Labilibaculum sp. DW002: one gene and its partner. The protein of the gene in region 2 interacts with the protein of the main gene of each other region in a pairwise test. Links are inferred from orthologs where the notes say so. Each region holds a gene or a part of one and is shown on either strand. Other genes may lie near its edges.

The links.
Region 1: the proteins of gyrB (region 2) and gyrA interact in binary tests that used the Escherichia coli proteins (3 or more experiments, as listed by UniProt). The link is inferred for Labilibaculum sp. DW002 from one-to-one orthologs.

What each region holds. Positions count from the first base shown.
Region 1 is NZ_JAKJSC010000001.1:299,992-303,389, reverse strand. What follows is about bases 119-3,180. They hold gyrA (DNA gyrase subunit A), read right to left. Parts: upstream 2,867-3,180; coding sequence 371-2,866; downstream 119-370. Other genes in these bases: L3049_RS01275 (ATP-dependent Clp protease ATP-binding subunit), read left to right, coding at 3,166-3,180; L3049_RS01285 (tetratricopeptide repeat protein), read right to left, coding at 119-268. Outside these bases: more of L3049_RS01285, read right to left, coding at 1-118; more of L3049_RS01275, read left to right, coding at 3,181-3,398. UniProt on the Escherichia coli protein: A type II topoisomerase that negatively supercoils closed circular double-stranded (ds) DNA in an ATP-dependent manner to maintain chromosomes in an underwound state.
Region 2 is NZ_JAKJSC010000011.1:29,072-32,385, forward strand. What follows is about bases 23-3,000. They hold gyrB (DNA topoisomerase (ATP-hydrolyzing) subunit B), read right to left. Parts: upstream 2,504-3,000; coding sequence 542-2,503; downstream 23-541. Other genes in these bases: L3049_RS20855 (LOG family protein), read right to left, coding at 23-402; L3049_RS20865 (hypothetical protein), read right to left, coding at 2,849-3,000. In the rest of the region: more of L3049_RS20855, read right to left, coding at 1-22; more of L3049_RS20865, read right to left, coding at 3,001-3,314. UniProt on the Escherichia coli protein: DNA gyrase negatively supercoils closed circular double-stranded DNA in an ATP-dependent manner to maintain chromosomes in an underwound state.

The DNA of each region.
Region 1 (3,398 bases), on a different replicon or contig from region 2:
CAAAGGCAACATCAAGTGCATTATCAGAAAGCCCTTTATATGCAGGAAGTGGACTTTCAAAAATAGCCTGGTACACTTTACCTTGAATTAGATAGGCTTTTGGCCAAGCAACACATTTTTCATGTCCTATACCTGCATCAATAGCTTCTTTTGCTTTATCTAGCTTACCTGAATTCAGGTAATTACTAGCTCCTGTTACTTTACTCTTTTGAGCGTTTACCATTGAAACACACAAAAGAAGAACCATAATGAATGATAATTTTTTCATAATCAATGTTTAGTTTTAATAACAATCTTGGACAAAAATAATTTTTTATTTAATATTTAGTACAAGATTGTTTTCTTTATAATCAGTCTAAGTATCTATTATTTAACTCTCTCCTTCCGTAGCCTCTTCTGTATTAGTCTCGGTATCATCTTCATTCGAAGAATTTACCTTAGCAACAGCTGCAATCGAATCGTCCTTCTTGCTTAAGTTAATTAGGCGAACTCCTTGTGTAGCACGTCCCATAACTCTTAATCCTGCAACTGCTAGACGAATCGTAATTCCGGATTTGTTGATGATCATCAAGTCATCGTTATCACTTACAGACTTAAGTGCAATCAGTTCACCTGTTTTATCAGTAATATTTATGGTCTTAACACCTTTCCCTCCACGATTCGTAATTCGATAGTCATCGATATTGGAACGTTTTCCATAACCGTTTTCAGAAACAACCATAATGTCTTCGTCAGAATTCTCAACACAAACCATGCCAACAACCTCGTCAGCCTCGTCACGTAGCGTAATTCCTCGTACTCCAGAAGCTGTTCTTCCCATTGCTCTAACCTGATCTTCAGCAAATCTAATTGCTTTACCAGAACGAGCAGCAATTAATATTTCTTTCTTACCATTCGTTAATCTCGCCTCCAATAATTGGTCACCTTCACGGACAGTAATTGCATTTACACCATTTACTCGAGGACGTGAATAAGCTTCTAAGGAAGTCTTTTTGACAACACCTTTCTTTGTACAAAGAACAATATTATTGTTGTTAATATATTCTTCTTCTTTTAGAGTCAGAACATTGATATAAGCTTTTACTTTATCATCTGGCTCAATATTTAATAGGTTCTGGATAGCACGACCTTTCGATTGCTTCGATCCCTCTGGAATTTCATACACTTTCAACCAGAAACATTTACCTTTTTCAGTAAAGAATAGCATGGTATTGTGCATAGTAGCCATAATCATATGCTCAAGGAAATCTTCATCTCTGGTATGAGATCCTTTCGCTCCTACACCACCTCTATTTTGAGTTTTAAACTCTGTTAATGGTGTACGCTTGATATAGCCCATATGAGAAATAGTAATTACCATTTCTTCATCAGCATAGAAATCTTCCGGGTTAAAATCCTCTGAAGCGTATACGATTTCAGTTCTTCTTTCGTCACCATACTTCGCTTTAACCTGAAGTAATTCATCTTTGATGATACCCATTCTCATTTGCTCATCGTTAAGAATCGCATTCAAATGATTAATCAATTTCATCAATTCCTCATACTCAGCATGTAGCTTATCTCGTTCAAGACCAGTAAGCTTTTGCAAACGCATATCCAAAATTGCTTTCGCTTGGATTTCATCTAATTCAAAATTAGACATTAAACCAAGTCTTGCTTCTTCTGGCGTTTTCGAACCTCTAATTAAAGCAATAACCTGATCGATGTTATCCAAAGCAATAATTAAACCTTCAAGAATATGAGCTCTTGCTTCTGCTTGCTTTAACTCATACTGAGTACGACGTACGACCACATCATGGCGATGCTCAACAAAGTAATGAATCAAATCCTTAAGATTTAATAATCTAGGTCTTCCCTTTACCAGTGCAATATTATTCACTGAGAAAGATGATTGCATTTGTGTGTATTTGAATAATTTATTCAATACAACATTTGCAATCGCATCACGTTTCAAATCAAAAACGATACGCATCCCTTTTCTATCCGATTCGTCATTGACATTAGAAATGCCTTCAATCTTTTTATCGTTGATTAAATCAGCGGCTTTCATGATAAGCTCAGCCTTATTAACCATATAAGGAATTTCTGATACGATGATTTTCTCACGGCCAGAATCTGTAACCTCTATATTTGTTTTAGCACGAACAACAACACGCCCTCTACCTGTCTCATAAGCCTCTTTTACACCCTGATAGCCATAAATGATACCGCCAGTAGGAAAGTCAGGAGCTTTAACAATATCAACTAACTCATCAATTGTAACATCGTTATTATCGATATAAGCAATGGTAGCATCAATCGTATCAGTTAAATTATGAGGAGGCATGTTAGTTGCCATACCTACTGCAATACCCGATGCTCCATTTACTAATAAATTTGGGATACGAGTTGGAAGTACAGTTGGTTCCTTAAGTGTCTCATCAAAGTTAAAAGACATATCAACTGTATCCTTGTCAAGATCAGCAAGGGTTTCTTCCGCTATCTTCTTCATTCTAGCCTCGGTATAACGCATAGCTGCAGGGCTATCACCATCAACCGAACCAAAGTTTCCTTGTCCATCAACCAAAGGGTAACGCAACGACCAGTGTTGAGCCATTCTAACCATGGCCATATAAACTGAGCTATCACCATGTGGGTGATACTTACCGAGAACCTCACCTACGATTCTTGCAGATTTTTTATGAGGTTTATTTGCGGCTATACCCAATTCATTCATTCCGAATAATACTCGTCGGTGAACAGGCTTAAGTCCATCTCTAACATCTGGTAAAGCTCGGGAAACAATTACTGACATCGAGTAATCGATGTAAGCAGACTTCATTTCCTCTTCAATATTAATGCGTATGATTCTTTCTCCCGTGGTCATATATTTATTTTAAAATTCTAAACATTTCTCGGAAATACAAAAGTAACAAAATATGTAGATTCTGCGTAACAAAAGAAGCGATATTTATACGTGAATTAAGATAAATATTTAGCCCATTTTCTATTAGAGCTTGATTATTAGTTTAAAACCGATATTTGATATCATTTCGACAAAAAATAGATCATCAATTTAGGCTTGTATCTAAATAATTTTCGTTATTTTAATGCTACGATTCAAAATTTGGAAGAAAAAATTCCAAATTAATTAATATTATTTATGAAATTTTAAAGACCTACTATATGGACTCAAAATTTTCACCCCGTGTAAAAGATGTCCTTTCTTTAAGCAAAGATGAAGCCGAAAGATTAGGAAACAGTGCCATTGGTACTGAACATCTATTTTTAGGGATTCTGCGTGAAGGTGAAGGTGTTGCTGTCGACATCCTCATTTCTTTGGGCGTTGATCTTTACGACATTCGAAAAAACATAGAAAAAAATCTTAAGTCTGATGCTATTTCAGAATTGGACCAAAA
Region 2 (3,314 bases):
CGTATTGATAAATACAATTGGTAAATTATGATATCCCAATTGCTTCAAGGTGATGACCTCCAATATTTCTTCCAAAGTACCAAATCCACCTGGCAATGCAACAAAAGCATCCGACTTATCTCTAAGCACTTTTTTACGTTCAGCCATGTCTGGAGTAATGATTAATTCATCCAGAAAATCTGCAGAAATCCCATACTCCTCTATCAATTTAGGAATTACACCAATCACCTTTCCTCCAGCTGATTTTACAGCTACAGCAACTTCATTCATCAAGCCAACATTGGTTCCACCATACACCAAACCATTATGAGCTTCTCCAATTGATTTTCCCAAATCCCTAGCTTCCTGAAAAAACTTTTCATCCACTGAATTACTGGATGAACAAAACACACAAATATTCATTTAAATCGATTTTAATTAGCAATTAAATGTATTCAAAAATTACCTAATACAAAGACTAAATCGTCCTTAAATCTTAAGAAATAAAGCAAAAAAAAAGCCCTTAAGATAAACTTAAGGGCTTTCGTTTAGATATTATGAATTAAGCATCAATATTGGCATAAGTGGCGTTCTCTTCGATAAACTCACGACGAGGTGGTACCTCATCTCCCATTAACATAGAGAAAACACGATCTGTTTCAGCTGCATTCTCAATAGTTACCTGACGAAGCGTTCTAACTTCTGGATTCATTGTAGTTTCCCAAAGTTGCTCGGCACTCATCTCTCCAAGACCTTTGTAACGTTGAATATGCATAGAAGATTCTTTTCCTCCACCCCATTCTTCAATCAATCTTAAACGTTGATCCTCGTTCCAACAATATTGCTGATTCTTACCCTTCTTAACTAAATACAAAGGAGGAGTAGCAATATATAAGTATCCGTTCTCGATTAATGATTTCATGTAACGGAAGAAGAAGGTCATAATCAAAGTTGCAATGTGACTACCATCGACGTCGGCATCACACATGATTACAATCTTGTGGTATCTCAACTTTTCAACATTAGCTGCTTTGCTATCTTCTTCGGTACCTATAGTAACACCTAAAGCTGTAAAGATATTCTTAATCTCATCACTTTCGAAGACCTTATGCTGCATTGCCTTTTCAACATTCAAGATTTTACCTTTAAGTGGTAAAATAGCTTGAAATTGTCTGTCACGCCCTTGCTTAGCAGTTCCACCCGCCGAATCTCCCTCGACAAGGAAAACTTCACAGTTAGCAGGATCTTTATCAGAACAGTCAGAAAGTTTTCCCGGAAGACCAGAACCTCCTAGTACAGTTTTACGCTGAACAAGTTCTCTTGCCTTACGGGCTGCATGACGAGCCGTAGCCGCCATAATAACCTTCTGTACGATGGTTTTAGCATCCTTTGGATGTTCTTCAAGGTAATTGGTTAAAAGAGCACTCACAGCCTTATCAACTGCAATACTAACTTCTGAATTACCTAATTTAGTTTTCGTCTGTCCCTCAAATTGAGGTTCTGCAACTTTTACTGATACAACAGCAGTTAAACCTTCACGGAAATCATCACCTGAAATATCAAATTTCAGTTTTGATAGCATGCCTGATTTATCAGCAAAAGATTTAAGCGTTCTCGTTAAACCTCTACGGAAACCTGTTAGGTGAGTACCACCCTCAATCGTATTAATATTATTCACATACGAATGAATATTTTCCGAGAAAGAAGTATTGTACTGCAAGGCAATCTCAACCGGAACGTCATTATTATCTATAGAAACATGAACCGTATCTTCAATTAATCTCTCACGAGTATTATCCAGGTATTGAACAAATTCTTTTAAGCCTTCTTCTGAATAAAATGATTCAGAACGAAACTCTCCATTCTCATCAACATCTCGTTTATCTGTAAGATTCAATCGAATCTCTTTATTTAAGAAAGCAAGTTCTCTTAAACGTGCAGCTAAAATATCGTATTTATACTCTGTTACTAGGAAAATTGAATCATCTGGCTTGAAAGTAATGTTTGTACCAGTATGATCAGTTTCACCAATCACTTTAACATCAGCAAGAGGTTTACCTTTCGAGTACTCTTGCAAATATATTTTTCCATCACGATGAACTTCTGCTTGCAAAAGAGTAGATAGTGCATTTACACAAGAAACACCTACACCGTGCAAACCTCCAGAAACTTTATAAGAATCTTTATCAAACTTACCTCCGGCGTGCAATACAGTCATTACAACTTCTAAAGCCGATTTATTTTCCTTTTCATGAAGTGCTGTTGGAATACCACGCCCATCATCTTTTACAGTAATAGAATTGTCTTCATTAATGAAAACTTCAATATTGTCACAATGTCCAGCTAAAGCCTCGTCAATAGAGTTATCTACAACCTCATAAACCAAGTGATGTAGTCCTTTTACATTAACATCGCCAATATACATGGAAGGGCGCTTACGAACCGCCTCTAAACCTTCTAATACCTGAATACTATTTGCTGAATAGTCGGCATTTTTTTTATTCACATTTTCTAAATCACTCATTTATCAGATCTTTAGTTTCAATCAAAATACGAACCAGTAACTAAACAATGTAATGGTTCATTTTCAATCTTATATTCTAATATTTTTATTGTACAAAATTCTTTTTACTCCTAGGATTGTTTTTATTTCCCAAAGGCGATTAAAAAGAGCAACCACACAAAAGCCAAAAAGCTTTATTAATCAACATCTTACCACCAATAAAAAACCCAAAAGAAAAAGTTAAACAAAGATAATAAAAATGATGAAAATACGAGTAGGAAAATCTATAAAAATCGTGCATTTTATCATATTTTGACAAAGCGATTTTTCAGTAGTAATTAAAGTGAAAATAGCGACCCCTTATGTTTACAATTGAATCGAATTTCGTCTTCGCGGTCTTTTCATCTTAAAACGAATAATAAAATTCTTGACTTGAGCTCCCTCAGAAGTTGTTCCATATTCGTGAAGCTCAAATAATGTGGTTACATTTTTGAAATTTTTTGGCATGGCTTTCCACATTCGATAAAACACTACCTGAACATTTTCCATATCCACATCGTCAAGCTTAATTTTAAGCACTTCCTTGCCTTTTGGCAATGCAAATACACTTACACCATGTTTTTTCCAGCTAATGGACTCTTCAGCCGCAAAAGACATATTTAAAGTATCCCTAGTGATGTCAAATAAATAAGTAATTCCCATTTCAGAATCACCAAATTCCATCAAAATCTCAAGAGGCTTCTGATCGTTATTTACAGATAACTTCCAACGTTCATCTTCTTGCGCATTTATATTGCCAACAAATGCAATGAAAGCAAATGTAAATAGTAGT